DNA from 3 places in the Paenibacillus sp. NPDC058898 genome. Region 1 is predicted to be linked to each of the others. Evidence: riboswitches for the same ligand, from Rfam matches in the RefSeq annotation. Region 1 holds a riboswitch; each other region holds the start of a gene.

Region 1 (9,853 bases):
CGGCCGCCATCGTGAATACCGCCAAACTTTACCCAGAAGCCCAGATCACCGTTTATGAACGCAATGATAACATCTCATTCCTGTCTTGCGGCATCGCGCTTTACGTTGGAGGCATTGTAAAAGACCCTGACGGTTTGTTCTACTCTTCACCTCAGAAGCTCGACGAGCTGGGTGTTGAAACCAAGATGAAGCATGAGATTATCTCGGTGGATACGGATAAGAAAAGCTTGAAAGTTCGGAACCTGGTTACAGAAGAAATTTTTGATGATACCTATGACAAATTGATTATTACAACCGGATCATGGCCTATCGTGCCGAAACTTGAAGGCATCGATCTCAATAATATTCTGCTCTGCAAAAACTACAATCATTCCAATGCGATCATTGAAAAAGCGCAGGAAGCGAAACACATTACGGTTGTCGGAGCCGGTTATATCGGCGTGGAGCTTGTTGAAGCCTTCCAGCAGAACGGCAAGCAGGTTACGCTGATTGATAGTGCCGACCGCATTCTAAACAAATATCTGGACCCTGAATTTAGCGGCAAGATCGAGGAATCCTTCCGTGAAAAAGGGATTGAGATGGCTCTCGGTCAGACCGTGACTTCTTTCCAAGGCGAGAATGGCAAGGTGAACAAGGTCATCACCGATAAAGGTGAGATCGACACGGATCTGGTGATCCTCTGCATCGGCTTCCGTCCAAATACAGAGCTGCTGAAGGGGCAAGTGGATATGCTGAAAAACGGTGCCATCGTCGTGGATCAATATATGCAAAGCAGCAAGCAGGATGTATATGCAGCAGGCGATTGCTGCTCCGTGCTCTACAACCCGACGGGTAAAATGATGTACATTCCGCTGGCAACCAACGCTGTCCGCATGGGAACACTCGTTGCACGCAATCTTGTGCAGCCGACAACCCCATATATGGGAACGCAAGGTACGTCGGGATTGAAAATATACGAACACAACATTGCCTCGACGGGATTGACCGAAGGAGCCGCCAAGGACGAAGGCTTGAAAGTGGAGACGGTCACCATTACGGATCATTACCGTCCGGAATTCATGCCTACCTTCGAAGAGGTTACGCTGAAGGTGGTATATGAGCAAGACAGCCGCCGGATGCTTGGTGCACAGGTCATTTCCAAAGTGGATATGACGCAATCCATTAACACGCTGTCGGTATGCATACAGAATCGGATGACGATTGATCAATTGGCCTTCATCGACTTCTTCTTCCAGCCGCATTACAACAAACCGTGGAATTTCCTTAACACGGCTGGATTGCAGGCATTGCCGGCGATCGAGACGAAAACACCGGTGCATTCGTAAGCCATTCGTAATCCATTCACGAAGAAGACTCCCTAATTTGGGGGTCTTTTTCGTGTTTTTGAAGGAATATGGATTTTGACAGCGAATTGGAAAATATCCGGACATGTAGATATCGACTTTCAGGAGGTAGGATAAAGTATGAATAAAAAAGTAATGCTGGCTTCGGCTGTGTTGTTCTCCATGCTGCTGACGGCTGCTTGTTCCAATGATCAGGCTGATCCTCCCGCAGAAACTCCGCCGGCTGTTGTGGATAGCGAGGGGACAGGTCAGACGGACACATCTGAAGAGCAGCCGCCTGCAGAACCAACCCAAGAGGAGGACCAACCGTCCAACAACGCAGAGGTGAAGCCGATCGGCGAATCTGCCGCGGTGGGCGATACGGTGGATTATCACGGCACGGTCATTACGCTGAACAGCGTACGCGAATCCGAAGGGGACGAGTACTTAAAGCCCCAGCCGGGTCATACGTTTAAAGTGGTTGACATTACCGTGAAGAACAATGGCCAGGCGCCGCTGGTCATCTCTTCCGCGTTATCTTTTTCCCTGACGGATTCGAGCGATCTTAACTATACGGTTCCCATTACGGATGATGTGAAGATGCTGGACGGCACCATTGCCCCAGGCGGTGAACTGACAGGAGAAATTCCGTACGAAGTGAAACAGGGGGTTACGGGGCTGCAGCTGAGTTATGGCGATCCGATGAAAGAAGGAAGAGCCATTTGGGCAGTGGAATAAAAAATATTATATTTGTTTCGGGATGTACGAGTGATGAGAGGATTTTGCTTAGGCAATGTCCTTTTTTCTATGTCATTGTCAAGCCGTCGCTTTACATGGGGGAATGTTTTCAGTATGATTAAACCGTACAGTCGGTTTTTTATTTGGAATGGCGTTTATTGATTTTAAATTCATTTTGATTATAGGAAACAGATTTCTGCTTACTGATTGCGGACTATTATTTCCAAGCAAGGAGTGCTTACACCGATGTCTTCAGAAAAAGCGCAGCGAAAGCGGGACATGATTCTGGATAAAGCGAAGGAGCTGTTCATCCAGCGCGGGTATGCGGCAACATCCATGGATGAACTGGTCAAGTATACGGGTGCCAGTAAGGGAAGTATCTACTATCACTTTGAGAGCAAGGAAGATTTGTTCGTCAAGCTGCTGGCTAAGCAGAATCAGGAATGGATGGAGGCGTGGAACGATAAAAAAGTCCGTTACGCCAGCTTCGAGGAGAAGCTGTACGGCATTGCCGATCATATGGTCGATGACTTCCAGAATCCGCTTACCAAGATCGCGGAGGAGTTCTATATCAATCAGCCGGAGAATAAGACGATTGTGGGTGAGATGCTGGCGATTCTGCAAGGACCGCGTACGCTCTACCGCGAGATTTTGGCGGAGGGAGCGGATGAGGGACGGATACCGGCAGAAGATGTCGAGGAGATATCCGTCATTTTTGGCGCACTTCTGGATGGAATGTCGATTTCGTACTATGAACGTTCTCAGAAGGAATTGAGACTGCTGTACCATAAGGGAGTAACTTACTTTTTAAACGGTGTGTTATCGAGTCAAGGTTCGTAATGTATTGGAAGATTTATCGGAAACGCTTCTGTCGGTTTGAACGCAGGGTGGGCGTTTTCGCACATATTATTAAACCGAATAGTCGGTTTTACTGGGGGATGGAATATGAGGCATTTGTTTGGCAACCACGCGTTTGTGCTGCTGATGGTTTCGGATTTTATGCAAAATATCGGGATCTGGATCCGCAACATGGCGCTGTTGTTCTTTATTATGGAGAAGAGCAACCATGACCCGGTCGCCGTATCGCTGCTTACCGTGATTGAATACGCGCCCATCTTTGTGATCTCTATGATTGGCGGCGTGCTGGCTGACCGTTGGCGTCCCAAGCGAACGATGATCTGGGGAGACATTTTAAGCTTTTTATCCATACTGCTTATCCTGTTTGTTGTGTATGCGGGATATTGGCAGGCCGTGTTTGCGGTGACCCTGGTCTCGGCCGTTGTATCCCAATTCTCGCAGCCTTCGTCCATGAAGATCATCAAGCGCTGCTTACCGGATGAGCATGTGCCCGCGGCCACGGCTTTGTCCCAGACCTCGATGTCGCTGTTCATCATTTTGGGACCGATGGTCGGCACGACGATCTATCAAGCTTTTGGATTGCAGGCTTCTTTAATCAGCTTGTTGGTTCTATTCGGCGCTTCGGGGATCGTGCTGGCGTTTCTCCCTTCCAGTGTGGATGAACCATCTAAAAATTCAGAATCGACCGGTTCTTTTATGAAGGACTTGAAGGCAGGCTTCACTTACATCGGTTCCAGTCGGCTGCTGAAGGTGCTGTTGGTGGTCTACGTTTTATTGGCGCTCGGCAGCGGACTTGTTCAGCCGCTCGATATTTTTGTCATCACGGAGCGTCTACAGCTGGCAATGTCCAGCGTTCAGTGGTTCACCGCGCTAGAGGGTCTTGGCATGTTGATTGGCGGCGTGCTGGCCGCGGTGATTGCGGGGAGAGTAAAAGGCAACTACTTGCTGTTCGCCGGGCTTGCCTTTCTTGGATTCTCGACCTTTGTCGAGGTGCTGTCCCAATGGCCGATCCTGACAGGCACGATGCGCTTCGTAACCGGGGTGCTGATGGCGATGGCGCAGACGGTATTGATGGCCGTGATGATGCAGCAGGTGGAAGAGAAATTCATTGGTCGGCTTAATGGCGTGATGACGCCGATTTTTACCGGCATGCTGCTTATCGGCTCGGGGTTTACGGGATGGTATATGTCGGCGACCTCCATTGTGGTCGTGTATTTCACGGCAGGTGCGCTCTTCCTGCTGTCGTCCTTCATTAGCATGAAGCTTCCGATCTCGAACGTTCCGGTTCAGGAAAAGGAAACACCTGTTAGGGTAGAGACTGCCGCCGAGGCATAGGCTGCTGGTTTCGAACATGATGGTGGTATAAAGGCATAGGCTTGCCGGGTTAGAACATGATGGTTGGTAATTGCATCAACCAAGCGGTGTCGGATCCTCTCCGACACCGCTATTTTACATGTACCGCTCAGCTCGGATCGAGCGAATGAGTCAGGGCAAATCAAGAGCAGCCAGGACAGAGGCTGTCTTGTCCCCTCTGTCGCACACGATCGTGATATAATTCACGTTCTTGCTATGGAGGCTGCGGTACAATATGGGTAACTGTAACAGAAACATCAGACGCTGCATCCGAGAGATTTCAGGACGGAATGCGGGAGAAATGGGGGAGCGGCCATGGCCTATTACAAACCTGATCGCATTGCGGAGATCACCTTGGAGAACGGGGTGAAAAAAGCACATAACTCCGCCATGAACGTGATGATATTAGGATTTTTGGCGGGTGCTTTTATTGCGCTCGGCTTTTTGCTGGATATTCGCGTAATTGCCGGAGCATCGGAGGCTTGGGGAGGCATTGCCGGTTTTATAGGCGCGGCGATATTCCCTGTCGGACTGATTCTTGTATTGCTAGCGGGCGGAGAGCTTCTGACAGGCAACATGATGGCCGTGTCCCTGGCCAGATTCAAGAAGCGGATTTCCACGAAAGAAATGGTACGAAATTTAGCTCTTGTCACGGTAAGCAATATGGCAGGGGCGTTGTTCGTCGCTTATTTCTTTGGTCATGTGACGGGTCTGACAGGCAGCGGCGTTTATCTGGAGAAGCTGGTGGACATGGCAGGTCATAAGATCGACGACAGCTTCCTGCAGGCCTTCTTGTCGGGCATTGGGTGCAACTGGCTCGTGGCGCTCGCCGTGTGGCTGTCCTACGGATCGGATCAGATGAGTGGCAAAATTCTCGGGATCTGGTTTCCGACGATGGCGTTTGTAGCCATTGGCTTTCAGCACGTGGTGGCCAATATGTTCCTCATTCCGGCAGCGATATTTGAAGGATATTACAGCTGGGGCGAGTATCTGATGAACTTCATTCCGGTATGGCTTGGCAATTTCGTCGGAGGCGCGTTGTTTGTGGGAGCTGCCTACGGGACCGTATATTTGAAGAAGGATGATAAGGTTGAGGTCATGCTTCGCGGCGAACAAGACGCCGCACTGCCGTCTGCGCCAACTACCGGCACTGCTCAACAGGTTCATTCTGCGCAGAATGTTTCTTAATATCCCGAAGCCTGGTAAGCGTCTAGGCGGAGGGGAAAAAGCTGCGATTGACCGCTCCCTTAAGAATAGGGATCGGATGATCGCAGCTTTTTTAACGTTGTTGGCGGAGTGGATTCCTTGTATAAGTCGCAGCGGAACAAGCCCGCTATTTTTTTAAATGGTAAGGTACTGTGGTGATAATCACATCTCTCCGATAAAGTAAATGTGCGCGAATGAGCAAGCTGGACTGATTGTGCAGGAAGTTATGCCAGCCCTTCTTGGGGATGAACTGCGGTATGACAACGGTAACCTGGTAGTGGGATTCGCTGGCCTTCCGCTGCACGGTATCGATGAATTTGGTCAGCGGCTGAATGATGCTCCGATAAGGCGAGTGCAGCGTCACCAGCCGGATGTCCGGCTGCCACTTCTTCCATTTTTCCTGGAAGGCCGCCTCGTCCTCCCGCTCGAACGGCACGTACACCGCGATAATTTGTCCTGCTCCCAGTGATTTGGCATAATTCAGCGAGTTCTCCACCACATGCGTGATTCCCGCCACAGGCAGAATAATAACATTTCCCTCAATCGGCTTAACCGGCTCACAGGTCGTAATTCGCAGCTGGTCTGCTACGGCCTCATAATGTTTGTGGATTCGTGTGAAGATCCAAATGATCAGCGGCAGGAAAATCAAGACGGTCCACACTTGGGCGAATTTCGTGAAAAAGAAGATCATCGTCACGATAAAGCTAATGCATGCGCCGGTGGTATTAATGATCAGCTTGACGATCCATCCTTCAGGCTTTTCGCGAATCCACTTCACCATCATCCCTGTTTGGGAGAGGGTAAAAGGGATAAACACGCCGACGGCATACAGAGGAATCAGATGCTCGGTTTTGCCTTCGAAAGTCAGCAGCAACAGAATGGAGAAGAACCCAAGCATGATAATCCCGTTTGAATATCCCAGACGGTCCCCCCGGACGGTGAACATTCGGGGAATAAATTTATCCTTCGCCAGATTAACGGCAAGCAGCGGGAAGGCGGAATATCCCGTGTTGGCGGCCAGGATCAGAATGAGAGCCGTTGTTCCTTGGATAAAGTAATAAAAAACGTTTCGTCCAAAGGTATGCTCGGCAATCTGGGAAACGACAGTGACTTGCTCGCTGGGGCTAACCCCATAGTAATAGGCCAGGAATACGATGCCCGAAAATAACATTGCCAGCAAGGATCCCATCGCGACCAAGGTTTTGGCCGCATTATTCGGAGCGGGATCCTTGAAATTCGGGATGGCGTTAGAAATGGCTTCAACGCCGGTCAGGGCAGAGCTGCCCGAGGCAAATGCCCGCAGGAGCAGGAACAAGCTGAGACCGGCGACAGGCGTGCCGATCGGCGTATGAAGCTCTGGTGATGCATGGCCTGTAGCTATGTTGAATATTCCGACGCCAATCAGGATAAACAGCGCCAGTACAAACAAGTAAACCGGATAAGCCAATATGGTGGCCGACTCCGTAACCCCTCTTAAATTGAGTACGGTCAAACATAGAACGAACACGATGGAGATGGGCAGATTGTAGGCATGCAGTTCCGGAAAAGCCGACGTGATCGCGTCCGTCCCCGCCGATACGCTGACCGCAACCGTCAGGATGTAGTCGACCAGCAGGGAGCCGCCAGCGACCAATCCTGGATACATGCCTAAATTCTGTTTGGAAACCACGTAGGCTCCGCCGCCATGCGGATATGAGAAAATAATTTGTCTATATGATAGGATAAGTGCCAGCAATAAGATGAGGACCCCGACGGCAATCGGTATGGAATACCAATAGGCAGCCGCGCCAACGGTCATCAAGACGATCAGAATTTGTTCAGGTCCATAGGCCACGGACGACAAGGCGTCGGATGAAAGGATGGCCAGCGCTTTGGTTTTGTTCAGCTTTTGCTCGCCCAATTCCGCTGATTTAAGGGGTCTTCCGATGAGGAATCGTTTGATAGAAGAGAACATGTTTTTCACCGCCGATTAAGAATAGGTACATGATGGGAGCTGCTTGAAGTGAGTTCAATCGGTGTGCCTCATGTGCTGGACATATGGGCTATCTCCATTCCAATATTGATTTTTGGCAAACAAAAAACACAGGTTAGAACCCTGTGTTTGATCACAAGTTCACAACCCTCTCCATCAACGCTGACGAGGTTAGCTGTCGGATTCGGGCGGTGAGAGTCGCCCTACCTGATAATAGTCGCGGCGTAAGTACGCGCTGCATCAGGATTCACCCCATAGTATGGTTGACAGATCCTATAGGTATCCATCCATACGTGTGGTTCCCCCGCTTTCCCAATTGGAAATTAAGCGAATGTCATGTGAATATGAAGAATGATTTCGAAGCTGAATAGTATATTACGCCTGCTCAAATCTTTTGTAAAACACCCTCCAACGAAGAATAAAGCAGAATTATATATAAAAAATGACAGATAAGCGCTTACATAAATATGTAGCTTTGAGAGGCTTTGTTTTTTGCATGTTTGCTACAGAAAGCATGACTTTCTATGATGCGTAAGTGGCAAGTAGCCCAGATATGATGCGATAGACGCTGGATACAAACAAATTCGCCATGCCGGTCTCGGGGGAGGAGACATGGGCATGGCGAATTTTTTGGGAGTGGTCCATGATTTGGCAAGGAAGAGAAAGGGTCTGGGTTCCTCTTCGTTGCTCTTGATAGGAATATACCCGGAAGGAAGTAGAGTGAAACACCCGCTCAGAAAAAAATGTAAGACTTTACTGGAGCCCTGATTTTCTTTTAAGATAAGGGGATATGATTCAGCGTGTACAAGGGGGAATGGACGAAATGACTCAAGCGATGATTCATCAGGAGAATGGTGTGTTTCCGGCGGTATGTCCGTTGGATTGTCCCGATACTTGCGGTCTGCTGCTGCATAAAGAGAATGGAAAAATCGTGAAGGTTACCGGCAATCCGGATCATCCGATGACGCAGGGAGCCATCTGTAATAAAGTCCGCAATATGGCACATCGGGTGTATCATCCCGAGCGCGTGCTTTATCCGCTGCGGAGGGTAGGGCCCAAGGGTGAGGGGGCTTTCGAGCGGATCAGCTGGGATGAAGCGATTCAGGAGATTACCGGGCGCTACAAGAAGCTGATCAAGGAATATGGCTCCGAGAGCATTCTACCATACAGCTTTTACGGCAATATGGGGATATTGAGCGTGGACGGTATGGATCGGAGATTCTTCAACAGGCTGGGCGCCAGCCGCCTGAAGCAGTCGATCTGTAATTCCGCAGGCACTGCGGGCTGGAAATCCGTAATGGGGTTTAATGGAGGCACCGTCCCGGAGGAAACCGTTCATGCCGATGTCATCATTGTCTGGGGCGGTAATATCGTCAGCACCAATATGCACCAAGTAGTGCTGGCAGAGAAAGCACGCAAGGCCGGTGCCAAGGTCATTGTGATTGATGTTCATAAGAACCAGACCGGGCAATGGTCGGATTGGTTCATTCCGCTGTTTCCGGGCACGGATGCGGCACTGGCGGTCGGCCTCATGCACATCATGTTCCGAGATGGCATGGTGAATGAGGAATTCCTCCGGCAGTATACGCTCGGGCATGAAGCCTTGCGTGAGCATGTCAAAGACTATACGCCGGAGCATGTATCCTCCATTACCGGCATTCCGGTAGAGGATATCGAGAAGCTGGCCGAGCTGTATGGCCGGGCCGGTACTTCTTATATTCATATTGGTAACGGTCTTCAGCATCACGACAATGGCGGCTTGACGGTGCGCAGCATTGCGGCGCTTCCGGCCTTGACCGGACAATGGCTGAAGCGGGGCGGAGGGGCTGCCAAGTCGAATGGTGGCTACAACAGCATGGACAGCGATGCACTGGAGCGTCCGGATCTCCGGCCGAATCCGGATGCCAGGACCATTAACATGAACCGGATCGGCGAGGTGCTTGCCATGACCGAACAGCCGATTAAGTCGGTCTTTGTCTATTGCAGCAACCCGCTGGTTGTCGCTCCTGACAGCGGGCGGGTGCGCGAAGGGTTTGCAAGGGAGGATCTGTTTACCGTCGTACACGATTTGTTCATGACGGATACAGCCAAGTATGCGGACATCGTGCTTCCGGCAACCTCCTCATTTGAGAATACGGACCTGTTCGCATCCTACTGGCATCAGTATATCCAGCTGCAGGAGCCGGTCATTCCGGCGCTCGGGGAGAGCAAGAGCAACGTGGAGCTGTTCTCCTTGCTGGGCCGGGCCATGGGGTTCACCGACCCGGCCTTCCATGAGACCGAAGAGGAGATGATGGCAAGAGCGCTCGACTTCCCGGACAACCCTTATCTGAACGGCGTCACGCTGGACAAGCTAAAGGAACACCGCTATGTGAAGCTTGACATGACGCCGCTTGAAACATAT
Region 2 (9,853 bases), on a different contig from region 1:
TTACGGCTGTGGATATTAAGGAAGCGCAGCAGTTTAACGAAGCCTATGAGAAGAGTCGTTCGAAGGATGGCAAGGCGGCACAATAGGAGGGGGGACGGTTAGTCCCCTCAGAGGTCCCGAATATGTAAAAACACGCTTGCGCCGGGAAGAGCTCCAGGTGCAAGCGTGTTTTGAGTATAAGCTGATTTATTTTTTCTCAGCAAGGTATAGCGCGATGTTTGCGATTTCTTCAGGCTTAAGTTGATCTTTAAAGGAAGGCATTCCCTTACGACCTTTGGTTACAACGTTGAAGATTGCGTCCGCATCCATGTGTCCGCCTACTTGATTCAAAGCCGGCCCAGCGCCGCCTTGAAGTTGGTCGCCGTGACAGCTAATACAGCTTGCTTTCATTGTGGCTTCCGCTGCGGCAGCATCGAGAGTCACTTCCGGCATGGTCGGCTTCTCTTCCTGAGCCACCTGTTCCTTACCTGGGAGCGTAAACATCAGCGCGATAGCCAACGCACATGCGACGAAGAACAATCCGCTCATGATCCATTTTTGCATCGTCATATCGTCCCTTCTATGTATACTGCACTCTTGCACTTGTCTCCATTATAAACCAACATTCATAGACAGCATAGCCAGTTGTGACAAAAAAAGCAACTATCCGGCGTGGCTTCATAAAAAGTACACAAAATTGTGCTTTTTCATATAGACAAAGATTACTATTCCTCATTAGCCGGCGGCTCATACACCATACAGTGGAAAAGGGCATTTCCCGTTGGCGTAAGTCGCTCATACGTATCTGTGATATGAAAGCCTGCCTTTTGATACGTGCGGATCGCTCGCTCATTCCAGGTCAACACCTCAAGGTCGATTTCGTCGACAGGCCGCCTCCGCCTGGCTTCCCGAACAATCGCCTCCATAAACCGTTTACCCATTCCGCGCCCGCACCAATCAGGCCGCATGCCAAGTCCGATTCGTGTCACCTTGTGCATCGGAAACAGCTGGGCAAATCCCCACAGGGCCTCCCGTTCATCCAGAATTGAGATGTACTGCCTCTGGCGAATGTCGGGATCGCCAAACTCGACCTCAAGCCCTTTCATCTGCTCCCAGGGAAGAAAGCCATAGATATTATAGGGAGGAGGATAGGTCCAGGCGCATATTTCCTTTGCGTGCTCTTCACGCATGACTACGGTGTGAAATGAAATCGGTGTTGCATCCATTGGTGAAGTCCTCCTATCGTATATATGAATGATAACCCTTTTCCGAACATCCAAGTCGCATCAAAAAGCCCGTCAAAGAGAGGTAAGGGCTCCTTTAACGGGCAAGCAGTGTGTATAGGGATGATTAGCCTCTAAAGCTTAGGATGATTCACCAGCCGACTCTTCATACGTATCATCGCTCATGATACGCTTTGCACCCACGTATCGCTGATCATAGTACTCCTCTGCAAGGCGGTTGATAACCACGCCGCGGTTGGTCGAGGCATGGGCAAATTTGTCATCGCCGACATAAATGCCGACGTGGGAGATGCCCTGGCCCGATGTGTTGAAGAACACCAAATCGCCAGCGCGTAGATCCTTACGGGACACGCTTGTCCCCATGTCGAATTGAGAGCCGGATTGATGCGGGAGCTTCAAACCGAGTTTGGCATATACATACATGGTGAAGCCGGAACAGTCAAATCCGCTCGTGGTCGTACCGCCGTAGCTGTATCGTGTACCTAGCACCTTATCGATTTCCTGATCCAGCGCACTATCAGCAAACACGCTGCCAACGCCCAAAGTGAGTAGCAGTGTGATACTAAGGGCTGCTGTTGATAATGTTTTCTTCAGCATGGAAAGCTCCTTTTCGCTGCCGCGAGGCATAGCAATCTATGTATTAAAGCACTTACATTAATGACAAAGTTGTTACTGCGTCCATTCTATCAGACAGCAAGCGGGATTGGCAATTATTTCTTGATGGATTTTGCTATTTTTCAATCGCATTAGCTGTCGAAGCGTCAGATAAAATCAATATTTTTCCAAAACGGTGTTTAATGAAGAGAGAGAAGGGTATATAAAGAATAAGAGGGTATTGGGGATGGAATAACCAAACGAAGTCATTTCAATATCTTCATTCATTTTTTTTTGAAAAGTGGAAACTTTTTCGTTGTCTTAAACGTTATAAAGGTATACACACAATCAACAAAAGAAAAAAGCCGCTGGATGAGATCGGCACAATCTCATAAACCCAGGGCTTCTTAATAAGAGTAAATCAATAAAGTTCCAACATTAATTGTAGTTCACAGCTACAGATTTGTACGTATTCTGACTCATAATTCTCTTAGCGCCTACATATCGGTTGGCGTAATAGCTCTGGCTTAGCGGACTGATCATGACACCACGCGAAGATGAGGAATGAGCAAATTTGCCGCTCCCAACATAAATACCCACATGAGAGATACCTCTACCGGATGTGTTGAAGAACACGAGATCGCCAGCTTTCAGGTTGCTCTTGGATACTGCCGTTCCTACTTTGTATTGAGCTGCAGACGTTCGCGGCAGGCTAAGGCCAAGCTTCTTGTAAACATAGCTCGTGAATCCGGAGCAGTCAAAACCATTCGTTGTGGTTCCACCCGTTTTATAAGAGACACCAATGGCTGGTTTGATTGCTGTATTTAATTTGGAATCGGCGAAAGCGCTTCCGGTCCCTAATGTGAGTGCGAGTGCGAGGCCGAGAGAAACAGCCGTTAACTTCTTTTTCAAAACAAAAAGCTCCTTCCATTGCCTGCGAGGTTAGCTTAAGGGTTCGGTTGAAAGGTCCCCTATGATCCCTCTCTTGCGAGATCAATTCACCCAAAACGGATCCCCCGCTTCCCATATCGTTATGGGAATTCGGCTCCTTAAAATGTTGATGAACCCATTCATTGACGTCTGACGTTCCAACATTGTTAACGAATTTACATCGTTCCAACAAAAAAGTTACAGTAAAGATGACAAAGTTGTTACTAACATATTCGTTATTTTAGCAGAGTATTAACAATTTGGCAAACGAGGAAAGATCATTTTTAAACAAAAAAACCTGTCCCCATCTTGGGGAAACAGGTTTTTTTGTAATTTGGCGCTCAGAAATTTGTAATATAGAGGATAAATGAATGCTTATTCTTTGTAAAACCAAGCTCGAGATAAAAACGTGTCACTTCGGATTACAGCTTATTCGCGAGCATGATTCACCATTTCAGGGTAACGAATTGTAACGATTAGGAATGCTGTGAGGAGGAATCTCCCCACAAATGATATTGGGTGGAAATTACCCAAATTTGGAATAGTCCATTCAGGAAATAAGAGGCCTGCTGTATAATTAAGCCGATCAACCCGGCCCAGAAGAGCGAAGCCGAGCTCAGGAGCAACAGAATGACACAGGCTGATCCGCCGATGGTGATGGACAACAGCACTGCCGTGCCCAAGCGACGGAAGAGTGCCAGAATAGAGCTGATCATACCGAACCCCCCAGTGCGCCCGAATTGCATATAGAGCAATAACAGGCGGATCAGATAGGCGTACAAGAACCACCCAGCTGCATAGGGCAGTGCATGAAGCAGCAGAACAGGCTCTTGAATCCCATTCAGCAGAATCGGAAGGATTTTGGGCAGAATCCAGTAACCGGGCGCAAAGGTGAGAATGAGCTCTATCAGATAGAATAGCGTTACGGGTTTCCACAGTTTCCGCATGCCAATGAAGAAGAATAAACCGCGCTCGCCCTTAGCTTCCTGGTGAAGGTTGTAGAAGATGCCGGCCCGAATGAGCGGGGTGAAGATCATCCTGATCAAGAGCAAACCGGCCAGAAGCCATGCGTAGGTATGGACCGTGCTGCTCAGGGATAGGCTCATCTCGCCCTCGTAGAAGAATAAAAGACGGCTGAGCTCGTTAGGGGCAGAATCCGGATATCGCATAAGAAGGGGAACGACTGCCGATTTTACGAGTCGGTACAGGCAGTATCCCCACAGCAAACGGTATAAGAAGAGCAGAATCGAGACGTATAGCTGGTCTTTAACACTGATCCACCCTTGGCCTGCGTAACTTTTCATGTGCTCCCCCCTCACCATGACAGGCTGCCGAACAGCGTCTCCACAAGCTTGGTAATACTGAGATTCCAGCGTGTAACCACCTTCGGATCCATTCCTGCCTTCATATAGTTATTGATGTGTTTATTCTCTAGGACGATGGAATATTTCGGATCAACCATGGCCCAGGCGAGCGGAGTGCTGTACTCCAGGGTGTAAGTAACTTTTCGGTCCTTGCCGCTCCAGGTTCGCTCCACCGTTTTGCCGTCCTCAAAGGCGAACACGATTGGCACATCGGTTATATCCCCGGCCTTGCTCGTTATCTTGACCGTAGATTCATACCGAGGATGTTCCGCCGTGCCTTTATTTTTGGTTTTGATCACGTCGATGGCAACGTCCGCCATCTGGCTTCCATATACATATTGGTCAAAATACGGCTGCCAGGACGTTTTGCTTACTTGCTCTACAACTTTCTGGAAGTCGGACGTGGTCGGGTGCTTAAAGCGGTATTTCTGGGCGTACGTATGAAGAATCTTCTCCATCATCCGCGGACCGACCTGTCGTTCGATGCCTTGCAGCACCAGCTTGCCCCTCGTGTAAACATTCAGTGCGTAGTTTTCGTGCGAGCTGTATTTCCAGGATTCCATCTTCAGCGGTGCAGGGGAAGTGATGGATGCTCCCTGAGCCGCCGTATTGGAGGTAATCCCGTATTCTTTTTCCATCACTCGTTCTTCTGCATAGGTTGCAAAGGCCTCGTCCAGCCACGCTTCCTCAAATTCGTTACTTGCGATCATTCCGTAAAAATATTGATGGGCAATTTCATGAATGACGGTCCGCTCCAGCTCATATCCCGGCGAATCGTTTTTGGCCCCGAAGGCCGTGACCAGCGTCGGGTATTCCATGCCGCCTGCACCGTTGCCCGATTCCGGCGGAACGACGATGGACAACGTGGAATACGGATAGGTTCCGTACCATTTTCCAAACGAAGCGAGTGCCGACTTGGCAGCATCAAAGTAACGCTCCTTTAAGTCTTTATGGGCTGGATCGAGATACAGCTTGATGCGGACGCCCGGTACGCCTGGTGCGGAGAATGCTTCTTCTGCCGTGACAAAGTTCGGCGATGCCGACCAGGCAAAATCATGCACATCATCCGCATAGAACTGATAAATTTTTTCCCCGTTAATTTTTTGGGCAGGCTTGGTAGGGAATCCAGTCGCAGCAACAATGTAATTTTCGGGTACTCTGATGCGAACGCTATAAATGCCGAAGTTAGAATAGAATTCGGAGTTGCCATGGTATTGATGAAGATTCCAGCCTTCCTCTGTTCTTCCGCGAAGACCAGCCGGTTCATAGACCGAAATTTTAGGAAACCATTGCCCCGCCATAATAAAATTCTCGGTGGTACCCATGCGAGCAAATATTTTGGGGAGCTCGACCTCAAACTCCAAGTGAATGGTGACACTCTCGCCGCTCTTGATGGGTTTAGGCAATCGGAGCTTGACAAGGCTGTGATCCTTGATGTTACCGTCGTCAGGTTGGACAAATTGAAGGCGATGGGTCAGGGCCAGACCTTCGGTTGTTTTCACGCTGGTAATCGTCATGGAGCCGAATCCGTCGTCTGGCATGGGATCGGAACGAAGCCGGCCACCCGATTCCTTCATAAAAGTCGTATCATTGGAAGCAAATGCATTGGGGTACAGATGAAAGTACAGCTCGTTTACGCTTTTTTTGCCTGGATGAGTCCAAGTGAGCGTCTGTTTGCCCTTAAACTTGTTCTCCTCAGGCTCGTACCGAACATCCATATGATATTCCACTAGTCGGTCGCTTAAGGCCGGAGCAGGAATATTAGGCTGCACCTTAGGCGGTGAGAGAGGGGCCTTCTCCACAACAGAGACGGAGGGCTTGCCCGCATTTGGGGCAAGAGCAGACGCTGAGGACCCTGGATTCAGAAATATCGGCATCGATCCTGCAAGCAAACCTATGGCAAGCAGGGATGATAGAAAGACTTTAGCACGTGGTGGGACCATATCGAACAACCTCCCGTTGACAAGCATCTAGTGCATGTATATGTTTGCTTTTGGGGGATTATTAGTTAAAATAAAATTATTGGGACAAAGGTTATCAATTTAGCAGCTGATACGTAAGAATCGGCTCTGATATAGGAGGTCGGCAGCAGTGGAGAATGAAGAACAGAAGCAGGGTGCGAAGAAACCGATTGCTTTGAATATTATTAATAGTAAGAGTAAGCATAAAGGGTTTGGATCAGGCTCCATCGATCTGAACAGTCTGTCGCCTGTCATTATCGACAATGGCGAGGCCCGAGTGGATATTGGAGCCATGCATGCGAAGAGTAAGGTGGAGAAGGGTATCCGTTTCAGCATGAACCGGGATGAAGTGCCGAATGGACGCCAGGTATGGATCGTGTGGGTGGCTGTAGACCGTACCGCCGAAGGACAGCATTATGCAGGCATGACCGCCTGTGAAATGTGGATCGACCAGGAGGCCCGTCGTGGTTGGAAGATCCTCGCCGATCATGTGAATAAAATGGATGCGGCGATGAAGCGCAAGATCATTCTGGATGGCCTTGGCGACGTCGAGAAGAAAGCACTGCGTGAGCTGCTGATTTCACGTAACGAGGAATGGTGGAATGCATCACCAGAGGAATTCAAGGAAGCCCTTCGAACCGAGGCATGATACCATAAATAAAAGTGATTATTCTAGATGCTAAAGTGGAAAGACCGGCCCAAATTCGTGAACGAATCCCGCCGGTCTTTTTGTCATTGCATATGGTTAGAATGGAAGGGTGTAGGTCCGTTTTTCTTTTTGACCGAGAAACGGATTATTGTATTGGAACGTCAGCTTGCCACCGGCATATCCGATATACGTTAAACCGTCACCAATGAAGCCTACCTCGTTCGGCGGCATTTCCTCAATGACCTTGATGGTTTCCTCATCTAGAAGTTCAGGATAGATAAGCTTCGCTGTCTTGCCTGTCGGATGAACGATATATAGGGTCGCCTTCGTGTAGGGTCGGACGAGCAGGAAGTCCTGTTCGATTGCTTCTACGATAAAACTATCCTTTACTCCCGTGAGCGCGGCCAGGTCATAAGATTTGACCGTTTTACCCATCGGATGAACCAGCGCAAGCGTACTGCCGTTCATCATGGCAATATTGCCTTTGTAACTGAGTTGGTCCGGTTTGTAGTTTATTCCGGCAAAATTGGAATGATTGGTTTTGGATAGCTTCAGGATTTTGTTGTCCTGAATGAGCACCCGATATCTTCCCTCATGAATATGAGGTTCGCCGTAATAATTGGACAAGTCGACGACATAGGTATTGCTGTTGATACGATGTGCGCTTAAGCTGACTTGATCGATCTCCTCAACGGGGATCATGCCAACTTGGGCTGGCATGGATCCAACTTTACCCATGGACAGCATCCCATTCTCGCGATTTACCCAGAACAGCATATTGGCCTTGGAAGCATAGGCGTATTTTGACCAAGCATCAAAGGTCGTTCTAAGTCCGGATTTGCTGTCATACTTCAGAGGGATGCCGAAGGCCTTGGTAATCAGACTGGCTGGAACATAAGTCACGCCTTTCTTCACAACCGGAGCGGCCTCGAGCTTCAGAGCGGTCCCTTTGGCATTGACTGCGCGCGACTGTCCGATGGTAATGCGAACAGACTGTGTCGGGCTGTTAATGTACAGCTCGTTTTTTCCCGGGGTAGTCAAATGTAGCTGCAGCTGTTCGGAAACTTCCTTCAATGGAATGAATACAACGCCTTTATTCGTATAAGGTTTATGTTTCACATCCAGCGTGCTCCATGTTACCTTGCTCTGTGATGTGGAGGCTGCTGCCGCATGGGCAGGAATCGTTGTGAGCGATGAGGACGTAAGCAATAAAGACATGGCTATGGATGCGGTACCTGCTAATTTGATGATTTGCACGGATTTCATATCATTTCCTCCTTCTGGTTTTCACACTCCCGTCTATATAAACGGCTAAATAATGGAAAATGTTTCACCCCATCACAAAATCATGTAAAAAAGGATATACGCGATGGCGAAGGATTAGAGCTGGCACGCCAAAGGGCGAACTAAAAAAACGGAGCTGCCCTGAAGGGGCGAAGCTCCGGTGATATCAATATCCTGATTTCAGCTCCTGATCCTTGCCAAGCAGAATGGTGAGACCCAACAAGGTAACGATAATGGTTGCCCCCATGTCCGAAATGATGGCGATCCACAGGGTCAGCCATCCCGGGATCGTAAGCAGTAAAGCAATGGCCTTCAGCGACAAGGAGAGCCCGATATTCCACTTAATAATCTGATTGACCCGTCTTGCGGTTTGGATGGCCCCCGGCAGCTTGCCAAGGTGATCCTGCATTAATACGACGTCGGCCGTTTCGATGGCACTGTCAGTCCCTTTCCCCATCGCGATACCCAGATCGGCAGCGGCCAATGCAGGGGCATCGTTAATACCATCACCAACCATGCCGGTTTTTTTGCGTGAAGAGAGCTCCTTAATCTTGGCAACCTTCTGTTCCGGCAGGAGGCTTGCGAATACCCGAGATACACCGGATTGCTTCGCAATCGCCTGTGCGGACTGCTCGTGGTCGCCTGTCAGCATGACCGTATCCGTGATACCGGCCTCATGGAGCTTGTGGACAACGGCTTCGGTCTCCGGTCTGATCTCGTCGGCAAGGCCGAACTGACCTAATACGCGATCCTCGCTTACGGCGGCAACGATCGTATAGCCTTGGGCCTTCATACGCCGAATGTCTTCCTCTACGGCGCTGATATGATCTTGTGGGCCATTCACATGCTTCAACACTTCCTCGCTTCCGACCCAGAACAGTTTCCCACCAATTTCAGCTCGAATGCCTTCACCTGGCAATACCGTTATCTGTTGAGGTTCATTAAACATGCACTGCGGATTCTTGATCTCCAGATGCTTCATGACGGCTTTAGCCAACGGATGAAGAGAAGATTGCTCAAGTGCGCCTACAACGGCATAAAATTTGGTTTCATCATATACCGTCTCCGCATACACGGCAGGCTCGCCTTTGGTCAAGGTTCCCGTCTTGTCAAAAGCGATGGCTTCCAGCCGGCCAAGCTGCTCCAGATGGACCCCGCCTTTGATCAGAATCCCGTTGCGTGCCGCGCGGGTCATCCCGCTGACCAGTGCAATCGGAGAAGAAAGCACGAGCGAGCAAGGGCACCCGACAATGAGGATGGACAGCCCCTGATAGATCCAGGTCATCCAGGGCTGATTCAGCAGCAGTGGAGGAATTAGCGTAACCGCCAGCGCGATGATCATAATCGCCGGAGTATAGTATTTAGCAAACTTATCGATGAAGAGCTCTGTCGGCGTCTTACTGTCCTGTGCTTCCTGTACAAGATGCATGATCTTGGCCAGGGAGGAATCCTCATAGGCCTTCGATATGGCGATATAGAGAACGCCATCGGTACTTACACTGCCGCCAAATACAGCATCGCCCTCCCGTTTCGTAACAGGTACCGATTCCCCGGTAATGGCGGCTTCGTTCACTGCCCCGGTTCCTTGGGTTATGGCCCCATCCGAAGGAATCTTCTCCCCGGGTCTTACCCGGACAACGTCTCCGGGAGAGAGACTCTCGATCGGTACGCGCTGGGTTTGACCATCTTTCCATAGATCGGCTTCTTTCGGTGCAGCAGCCAGCAGGGCTTCCATCGATTGTCGGGCCCGATTCATGCCGTAACCTTCCAGCAGCTCGTTAAGACCAAATAGAATGGCAACCAGCGTGGCTTCCCGCCATTCCCCGATGATGACGGCGCCCACGAGCG
Region 3 (9,853 bases), on a different contig from region 1:
TCATGGCCTCGGACAACTCCAGCATGTTCCACAGCTGGCGTGTGAACGCCACGCCCTGGTTGTTCCAGCGGGAGGTATCCGTCATATTGATATTGCGGTAACGCTGCTTCAATTCCTTGATTTTGCCGATGGTAGCTTCAAGCTTGTCGTTGTAGCGAACCACCGTCATGTTGTTGGTCATCCATTCGCCGAGCTCTTTATGGATCACATAAGCATTCTCGGTTCCTTCCATCTTGAGCAGGCCTTCATACTTAGTCGTTTGCTCTTTCGCTACGCGGTCAAATACGGTGGAGGAAACATCCTCAGCGGACTTCTTCAAGCCTTTGACATATTCAATCGCTTTCGGTCCGGCCACCATACCGCCGTAAATGGCGGAGACCAGGGAGTTCGCTCCCAAACGGTTCGCACCGTGATATTGATACTCGCATTCTCCGGCTGCAAACAGCCCGGGAATGTTCGTCATTTGGTTGTAATCGACCCACATGCCGCCCATGGAATAATGGACTGCCGGGAAGATCTTCATCGGGATTTTACGCGGATCGTCGCCCATGAATTTCTCATAGATCTCGATGATACCGCCAAGCTTTACGTCCAGCTCTTTCGGATCTTTATGGGAGAGGTCCAGGTAGACCATGTTCTCGCCATTGATCCCAAGTCCCATATCGACGCAGACGGAGAAGATTTCACGCGTAGCAATGTCACGCGGCACCAGGTTTCCGTAAGCAGGGTATTTCTCTTCGAGGAAATACCACGGCTTGCCGTCTTTATAGGTCCAGATCCGTCCGCCTTCACCACGTGCCGATTCCGACATCAAGCGGAGCTTGTCATCGCCTGGAATGGCTGTCGGGTGAATCTGGATAAACTCGCCGTTCGCATAATGCACGCCTTGCTGATAAACGGCACTGGCCGCTGTTCCCGTGTTGATCACCGAATTGGTCGTTTTTCCGAAAATAATACCAGGACCACCGCTTGCGAGTATAACGGCTTCAGCTTTGAACGCCTTAATCTCCATCGAGCGCAGATCCTGGGCAGCGATACCGCGGCATACGCCTTCGTCATCGATGATCGCATTCAGGAACTCCCAGTTCTCGTACTTGGTCACAAGACCCGCAGTTTCCCAGCGGCGAACCTGCTCGTCAAGCGCATAGAGCAGTTGCTGTCCGGTCGTTGCGCCGGCGAATGCCGTCCGGTGACGCTTCGTTCCGCCGAAACGGCGGAAATCGAGCAGACCTTCCGGCGTACGGTTAAACATAACGCCCATGCGGTCCATCAAGTGGATAATGCCCGGAGCCGCTTCACACATCGCTTTGACCGGAGGCTGATTCGCAAGGAAGTCGCCGCCGTATACCGTATCGTCAAAGTGCTCCCAAGGAGAGTCACCCTCACCTTTCGTATTCACGGCTCCATTGATGCCGCCTTGCGCGCACACGGAGTGAGAGCGTTTAACAGGTACAAGTGAGAATAGATGAACGTGAGCTCCTGCTTCTGCCGCTTTGATGGTTGCCATCAGCCCGGCGAGGCCGCCACCCACTACAATAATATTAGATGCCATTTTTCGTTCACTCCCCTTAACTTAAGACTGTCTTAACTACATCGATCATTGCTGTCGCCGCCTCGAATTCGGAACTGCGGAATGCTGTCATAGCCAGAACGAACAACACGCTCATCAATACGAACAAGCCCATGCAGATGTATGTGGATACCTTCTGCGCGCGCGGACCGACGGTGATGCCCCAGCTAACGAGGAACGCCCACAGGCCGTTTGTGAAGTGGAAGACTGCCGACACAACGCCGATGACGTACAGAGTAAACAGAATCGGATTGTTCATGATGCCATGCATGGTCGCGCCCAAATCGTCATGCGTGATTTTGCCGATCATGATTTGGAAACGCGTATCGTACATATGCCAGATAACAAAAACGAACGTAATAACACCGGTGATCCGTTGGACGGTGAAACGGATGTTCCGTTCATAGTTGAAATTGCCCACGTTGTTATTTGCCTGGTAAGCAATGTATAACCCGTAGACACCGTGATATAGCAGTGGCAGCCAGATCAGGAACAGCTCGAGGAAAAATATCAGCGGCATGCTGTTCAAAAAATGGACCGCGCTTGCAAAGCCTTCCTTTCCACCCTCGAAAGCCTTATAGTTGGAAATCATATGGCTGAGCAAAAATGCTCCAAGCGGTATGACACCGAGCAAAGAATGCAGCTTTCTGGAATAATACCCTTTCATCAGTCGACGTTCCCCTTTCCAATGTGCAGCGTTTTCATTTTCAATCTTTCCTATTTCCAGAACAATTACACTTACCCTGTCCTAAAACCGTTGCAACGACAAAAAGCTGCCTATTTCGGCAATCGTGTGAACAACTTGTGTCATGTTTCATGTTACTCCTTTTTTTCTTATAATGGAATTGCAATATAATTATTAATCGTTATAATCTATACGCATAAGCAATGTTTTGCACATATGTCTATTTTATATAGGAGGAATTCCATGTTTGAAGAACTGGACATGTTCGCCGTCGTTGTAGAGCAATCCAGCATAAACCAAGCCTCCAAGCTGCTTAACTTGTCACAGCCAGCCCTGTCCAGGAAAATAGCCAAGCTGGAGGACCAGCTCGGGCTGCAGCTGTTCAACCGCCGCGGCAAACGGCTGGAGCTTACCTCCATCGGACAGATTGTGTACACCTTTGCCCTGGAGCAGCGCCAACAGCAGATCAAATTCATGCAGACGTTGGCCCATTACCGGGAGGGGGATCAGATCTCGATCAACCTGGGGGCCAGCCTAACCACACTGCAGACCACCTTGCCCCCGCTCGTTAACGCATTCATGGAGCGTCATCCCGCGGCCGAAATCAAGCTGATCACCGGCAAGACCCATGAGATCGTTTCTTATGTAAGAGATAAACGGGTCGATGTCGGCATTGTCGCCTCCTCCATCAACCAGCCCGGCTTAAACTGTATTCCGCTGTTTGATGACCATCTGGAGCTTGTCATCCCGTCTTCACACCCGCTGGCGGAGATCGAGGATGTCGGCATCGAGCAGCTTCAAGGCTTGCCGATGATCATTTTCTCAACCGGCACTTGGTACCGCAAGTTGACGGATGACCTGTTCCACCGCTGGGGCATTATGCCGGATATTCGGATGGAGATCGATTCCTTCGAAGCGATCGTCAGGCTCATCCCGACCTGCAAGGCAGCCGCGCTTCTGCCCAAATCCTATCTGAGACCGCAGCTGTTGTCCGATAACGGGCTTGTCGACATTCATATTCCGGCACTCATTGAAACCCGGCGAACAACTTCGCTGATCTACGGCCAAGCCTCGGAGCTGAGCAAGGCAGCCAGCCGCTGGATTGACGAAACGGAAATCCTGTTCCGTAAGCTGGAGGAGGATAAAACGAAGAAAACCTGACGGTATATAGGGTCGTCAGGTTTTTTTCTTCTTTATTTATTTTTCGAGCATATTCACGACCTCAGACTCAAAGAGATCCACATTATCATTGGAGCCGATAACGACCATAATGTCGCCAGAGTTCACCACATCCATGGCTGTTGGCGCTACGATGATGCCGGATTGTTTATTCAGGGCCACCACGCTGACACCGTAGCGAACCCTCGTATTGAGCTCGCTAAGCGTTTTTCCGTCCATGCAGTCCGTGACCGTCATCTCCACAATCAGATAGTCCTTGGATAATTCGATATAGTCGAGCAGGTTGGGCGTGACAAGCTGGTGAGCTACCCGGATCCCCATATCCCTTTCCGGAAAGATCACCCGGTCCACGCCCAGCTTCTCCAGCGCCCGGCCGTGCAGCACCGAAATCGCCTTAGCAACGACCATGGCGACACCAAGCTCTTTTAACAAGATGGCGGATAAGATGCTCATCTGAATATCGTTCCCGATCGCCACAATCCCGCAGTCGAAGTTGCGGATACCGAGCGATTTAAGCACCTCTTCGTCCGTAGCATCCGCCACCACCGTGTGCGTCAGCAGCTCGCTCATATCCTCGACAACCTCTTCACTGCGGTCGATGCCGAGCACCTCATATCCCTGTTCCATCAGTTCAAGCGCCAGGCTGGCGCCAAATCGTCCCAAACCGATGATTGCAAATTGCTTTGGTTTCATGTCTCTCCTGTACTCCTTATCCAATAATCATTTTGCCTTCCGGATGACGATATAATTCTTTACCCTTTTTTGGCCCCAGTGCATAAGCAAGCGTCAAAGGCCCCAATCGCCCTGCAAACATCGTAATACTGATCAAAATCTTCCCGAATCCCGTCAGTTCAGGCGTTAAACCCATGGAGAGACCCACCGTACCGAAGGCGGATGTCGTTTCGAATAGGATCTCCAGGAAGCTCCCTTCCTCTGTCGTTGACAGAATCATCGATACGATTAGAACGAGCAGCAGTGCCAGTAATGCAATGGTCAGTGCCTTCAGCACCCGCTCCTGGGCCAGGCGATAACGGAACATGACGATGTCTTCACGCCCGCGCATCATGGCGATAACCGCCCCCACCATAATGGTGAAGGTTGTTGTTTTGATACCGCCACCGGTTGACCCTGGGGATGCTCCGATAAACATCAGAATCACGATAAAAAATTGCGTGGCCTGTCGAAGCCCCGTAATATCTATAGTATTCGCGCCAGCTGTACGCGGCGTTACGGACTGGAATAACGCACCGAAGAATTTTCCGCCCCAATTCAGAGAGCCGAGCGTCCTCGGATTGGTGAATTCAAATATAAGAATGACGATAAATCCAACCAGCAGCAAGGTAGCCGTCATGGTGAGCACCACTTTGGAGTGCAAGGAAAGTCTCCGCTGTTTTCGGAAATCAATCAGATCGGATAATACGATAAAACCAATCCCACCTGAGACAATCAAAAACATCACGACTATGTTGACTACAGGATCGTAGACATACCCAGTCAAACTCCGAAAATCACCAAACAAATCAAAACCGGCGTTGTTAAACATCGTGACTGCATGAAAAACGCCATAATAAATCGCCTGGCCGATCGGCATATCAAACGCCCAGCGGATCGATAGAATGATGGCACCACAGGCCTCGATGATGAGGGAGTACAACAAAACTCTGCGAATCAGCCTTACGATTCCTTCCATCGAGGACTGATTCATCGCTTCTTGCAGAATGAGACGATCCTTGAGCGATATGCGTCTTTTCAGAGCCAAGGCAAATAAAGTAGCCATCGTCATGAATCCGAGCCCGCCGATCTGAATCAGCAGCATAATCACGACTTGGCCGAAGGAACTGAATGTCGTTCCTGTATCCACCACAACCAGACCCGTTACACATGTTGCCGATGTCGAAGTGAACAAGGCATCGATAAATTCAAGCGGTTCACCTGTACTTGTGGAAATCGGCAGCATTAACAGCGCCGTCCCGATGAAGATAATAGCCGCAAAACCAAGCACGAGAATCTGCGGCGGAGACAACCTGAGCCAGTTAAATTTAGAGTTCAATCGGTCACCTTCTTAAAAAAAATCAAGAAAAAAAGACACTGGAAAACGCAGTGCCCTTTACGGTCTGGTTCCTGTGCTGCAGCCTACGAGGTTAGCTGACGGATTCGGGCATTTCCACAGGTCGCCCTATTCATTATTCTAGGAATAATGAAATTCACCCCAATTACATGGTTCCCCCATTTTCAGTACGAAATTCGGCTGGAATATTCGGTTCCTTGAAGCATGATGTGATTATAACGCAATCTGGTACGTAACCCAATGCCGTTTTTCACCCAAAAAATCTTTAAAAGAGCGCGAATTGGGCATATTCAAGAATACAAGCATGGGGTTCTCTAACGTTTTCGAAACCTTTCATTCATTTTCATCGATTTGTTTCATTATTCCGGATATTGGGATAAGCTGCTTATGACTTTCATAACTATGTTATATTGACTCTATGCGTACTTAATCAGGCATATCGAATACCAGTGGGAGTATCAACTTTCCTAGAGGAGGAATTTCATGAATCGTGCAAGAGAGCCCTTGAAGCTGAAGCCCAATCTGAAACAGCTCATCGCGCCTGCCGCAGTCGGCCTGATTCTGTTCCTATTATTTCAGGTGTTTCCGTCGACGAATCCGGATTCTACCGAGATGGCATCTCCGAATATCATATCCAAGGAGCAGGCTCGGCAAGCGGCTTCAAGCTTTGCTCAGGAGCATTTGCAGTTTAAGGCTGCAAAAACGGATGACACATTGGTTACATATCAATCCAAATCGGAACTTTACGGATATCTGGCGAAGGAAAAGAAACTTTCGGAATACAACAAAACCTATGAAGCCAAATATCCCTATGACGTATACCGCGTTCGCTTCAGCGAGCCGGGAGGGGATGCCCTCAATGTGGACGTGCACATGCAAAATTCAGGCATCGTCGGCTTCTCGTACGATTACGCCCGCTCCAGCTATGACCGGATTGAGCTGAACAAGGGCGATGTACAAAGGCAGATGCTGCTTGTCGTCGAGGATGGCATGTCATTAGCCGAGAAGCAAACGCTCGCGGAACCTTGGCTCCAGCGAGCGGGCTATGACCTGTCGCGCCTTGAGCTGGTTACACGGGAAGGGGAACCCCGGCTCCGATATGTGGACCCGGAATCCAAGATTGGCGATTCCCGATTGGAGCACCGTTTCACCTTCGAACATGGGAAATTACGCTCCTATGATCCATCCTTCTCAGTCCCGTCCGCCCATTCCGCCTATGTCAACAAGCAGACTCAGGATGCAACGCTGCTGACACTCGCAGGGTATGGCCTGTTCACCCTCATCCTTGGCATTCTTGCCATTGTGTACAGCGTAAAGACCAGAGCCTATACGTCGTTTAAGCGCGGCCTGTTCCTAGCGGTGCTGCTGTTTATCATTCAGATGCTAAATACGTATAATCTGATTCCCGTTTTCAAATCCGAGGGGATGTCGCAAACCGGTATAGTCGGGATGATGATTTTCTATGCGGTCTATTCGCTCATATTCTCCGCCCTGCTCTATTTCTCCCTTGTCGGGGGCAACGGACTATGGCAAAAAGAAGACGGGCTCAATCCATGGCCGCGCGCCAAAGAACCCGGATACGGTCATTATGTACTGGACAGCATGAAGCTGGGATATATGTGGGCTTTCATCTTGCTTGGGGTCCAATCCATTATCTTTATCGTTCTGGGCCTAACCTTAAATACATGGTCCACCACGGATGCCACACAGTCGCCTTATAACATGCTCTATCCTTGGCTGTTTCCGCTGATGGCCTGGCTGGCCGGCATATCCGAAGAGGCCGTCTATCGACTGTTCGGTATCAAAATGGTGAAAAAGATCGTCCGCAATACTTTCGTTGCCAGTTTGATTACCTCGCTCATCTGGGCGCTCGGGCATACGCTTTATCCGATATACCCTGTAATTTCCCGGCCCATTGAACTGGTTATCATCGGCTTGCTGTTCAGCTACATCTTTTTGAAATATGGGTATTTGGCGGCCATGTTCTCCCATGTCATCTTTAATAGCATCTTGATGGGTATTAGCCTGATCTTGCTCAAGGACACCACCAACTTGCTGATTGGTGTTTTCTACATGGTGCTTCCTGCGCTTGTTGCGTATGCGATTTACCGTTTCAATCCAACAAAAAAAGAGAAGCCGTATGTCACGACTCCTCCTCACGAAGTGCCTTAAGAATTTCCGTTGCTAATTTCTCACCGATTGAAAGGGGCTTGAAGTCTTCGACTGAAGCCTCTTTTATTTTTTTGACCGAGCCAAAATGCTTCAACAGCAGCTTCCGGCGCTTCTCACCAATGCCCGGGATGGAATCCAGCTTGGAGGATACCATCGATTTGCCGCGCTGTTCGCGGTGGAAGGAAATCGCAAACCGGTGAACCTCATCTTGAATACGCTGCAGCAAATAGAACTCCTGGCTGTCCCGGGGCAGCGTAACCGGCTCCGGCGGGTCTCCGACCATGAGCTGCGCTGTTTTATGCTTGGCATCCTTTACAAGCCCGCAGACCGGGATAAACAACCCCAACTCATTCTCCAACACATCGCTGGCGGCGGAAATCTGTCCCTTCCCTCCATCGACCACAATCAGATCAGGAAGTGGCAAATTCTCTTTCAAGACGCGCTCATACCGCCGCCGGATCACTTCACGCATCGTATCATAATCGTCCGGTCCCAGCACGGTACGGATCTTGTATTTCCGATATTCCTTCTTGTCCGGTTTCCCATTGGTGAATACAACCATGGCCGATACCGGGTTGGTCCCCTGGATGTTCGAGTTATCAAATGCCTCGATCCGGTTCAGCGATTGGAGGCCGATCACTTCGCCCAGATTCGCTGCTGCGACCGAGGTGCGTTCTTCATCACGCTCAATCAAGCGGAATTTCTCGTCTAAGGACACCTTTGCATTATCCGACGCCATGCCCACCATCTGTTTCTTCAAACCACGCTGCGGCACATGCACCTTCACGCCGAGCCATTCCTGCAGGGCGGCAGCTCCTCCGGCTGCATCCACGATGCCAGCGGCTTCGGCCTGCTTCTCCTGGGCCTGGGCAAGGGCTGCCTGCTGCTCATCAGATGTTCCTGCGGAAAGCGTACTCACCGAATCCACGGCTTCCTCTGGGCCTAACACACCTTCATCCACAGCCGTTCCAGCAACCGACTCTGGATCAGCCTCGCCTCCTATTAACAGAGGCTCAGGTAGCAGAATTTCTTGCGGCAATGCAGGATTATCACTGTAATACTGGGCAATAAAAGACATAAAGTCACTGTGCGCATCGCCGTAGAACGGAAAAACGGACTTGTTGCGCTGTACCATTTTCCCTTGGCGCATGTACAGAATCTGTACGCACATCCAGCCTTTATCCACAGCATAACCGAATACGTCGCGGTCCCGCGTATCCGTCGTCGTAATCTTCTGCTTCTCCATTAGCGTATCGATATGGATGATCTGATCCCGCAGTTCTTTGGCACGCTCGAAATACAAATCCTCTGCGGCCTCCTGCATCTTGCGCTGCAGTTCCTTTTTGATCTCTTCATGCCCACCGCTCAGGAATGACGTAATCTCCCCGGTAATCTGTTCATATGCGGAATTTGGAATTTCCTTTACACATGGAGCCAAGCATTGTCCCATATGATAATACAAGCACACTTCTTTCGGCATGACGCCGCATTTGCGCAAAGGATACATCCGGTCCAGCAGCTTTTTGGTCTGCTGTGCCGCATACGCATTCGGGTATGGGCCAAAGTATTTGGCTTTATCTTTAAGCACCCTTCTGGTCACTTCCAGACGGGGATGCTCTTCATTCGTTATTTTAAGATATGGATAGGTTTTATCATCCTTCAGCAGCACGTTGAATCTCGGCTGATGGGTTTTGATCAGGTTACACTCCAGAATCAAGGCTTCCATGTTGCTGCCGGTCACAATATATTCGAAATCGCGGATTTCCGAAACAAGCATCTGGGTCTTCCCGTTATGGCTTCCGGTAAAATAAGAGCGTACCCGATTCTTCAGCACTTTCGCCTTGCCCACATAAATAATCGTGCCTTCATGATTCTTCATCAGGTAACAGCCGGGCTGGTCCGGCAGCAATGCCAGCTTGTGGCGGATATTCTCCAGCGCCCTCTCCTGCTCCTGAAGCTGTTTGGAAAAATCGTCCATGCTATCCCTCCTCTCCAAGGAGATTATATAGTATTAACCATAAATATCAAACACTATGAATAACCACACAAAGCGCCTCCGGGTTTCACCGAAGGCGCTTTATGAAAGCAGATTGCAGTCTATGACCAATCCTGCTTATTGATGTTTTGCAATGATGCCCTTCAAGGCTTCTTTGGAGTTCAGACCTACCACTTTATCGAC

The links. A riboswitch is a leader RNA that binds a small molecule or an ion and turns the genes downstream of it on or off. The one in region 1 is predicted to bind cyclic di-AMP.
Region 2: another riboswitch for cyclic di-AMP. It lies ahead of ACOZB4_RS32710 (C40 family peptidase); the one in region 1 lies ahead of ACOZB4_RS15845 (APC family permease).
Region 3: another riboswitch for cyclic di-AMP. It lies ahead of ACOZB4_RS25275 (TrkH family potassium uptake protein); the one in region 1 lies ahead of ACOZB4_RS15845 (APC family permease).

Annotation. Positions count from the first base shown of each region.
Region 1 covers NZ_JBMOSM010000005.1:214,106-223,958, reverse strand. Annotated here, with positions in the region: gene ACOZB4_RS15870 (FAD-dependent oxidoreductase) at 1-1,325, shown strand, start outside; gene ACOZB4_RS15865 (DUF4352 domain-containing protein) at 1,464-2,060, shown strand; gene ACOZB4_RS15860 (TetR/AcrR family transcriptional regulator) at 2,307-2,900, shown strand; gene ACOZB4_RS15855 (MFS transporter) at 3,006-4,253, shown strand; gene ACOZB4_RS15850 (formate/nitrite transporter family protein) at 4,587-5,459, shown strand; gene ACOZB4_RS15845 (APC family permease) at 5,605-7,431, opposite strand; cyclic di-AMP (ydaO/yuaA leader) riboswitch at 7,594-7,789, opposite strand; gene ACOZB4_RS15840 (molybdopterin-containing oxidoreductase family protein) at 8,273-9,853, shown strand, end outside.
Region 2 covers NZ_JBMOSM010000025.1:30,874-40,726, reverse strand. Annotated here, with positions in the region: gene ACOZB4_RS32730 (4a-hydroxytetrahydrobiopterin dehydratase) at 1-86, shown strand, start outside; gene ACOZB4_RS32725 (c-type cytochrome) at 187-543, opposite strand; gene ACOZB4_RS32720 (GNAT family N-acetyltransferase) at 705-1,205, opposite strand; gene ACOZB4_RS32715 (C40 family peptidase) at 1,344-1,817, opposite strand; gene ACOZB4_RS32710 (C40 family peptidase) at 2,256-2,729, opposite strand; cyclic di-AMP (ydaO/yuaA leader) riboswitch at 2,734-2,874, opposite strand; gene ACOZB4_RS32705 (hypothetical protein) at 3,224-4,051, opposite strand; gene ACOZB4_RS32700 (M1 family metallopeptidase) at 4,063-6,054, opposite strand; gene ACOZB4_RS32695 (YwhD family protein) at 6,203-6,721, shown strand; gene ACOZB4_RS32690 (copper amine oxidase N-terminal domain-containing protein) at 6,818-7,987, opposite strand; gene ACOZB4_RS32685 (heavy metal translocating P-type ATPase) at 8,172-9,853, opposite strand, start outside.
Region 3 covers NZ_JBMOSM010000011.1:140,154-150,006, forward strand. Annotated here, with positions in the region: gene sdhA (succinate dehydrogenase flavoprotein subunit) at 1-1,552, opposite strand, end outside; gene ACOZB4_RS25260 (succinate dehydrogenase cytochrome b558 subunit) at 1,569-2,237, opposite strand; gene ACOZB4_RS25265 (LysR family transcriptional regulator) at 2,499-3,416, shown strand; gene ACOZB4_RS25270 (potassium channel family protein) at 3,453-4,127, opposite strand; gene ACOZB4_RS25275 (TrkH family potassium uptake protein) at 4,144-5,484, opposite strand; cyclic di-AMP (ydaO/yuaA leader) riboswitch at 5,550-5,694, opposite strand; gene ACOZB4_RS25280 (CPBP family intramembrane glutamic endopeptidase) at 5,986-7,674, shown strand; gene uvrC (excinuclease ABC subunit UvrC) at 7,646-9,652, opposite strand; gene trxA (thioredoxin) at 9,788-9,853, opposite strand, start outside.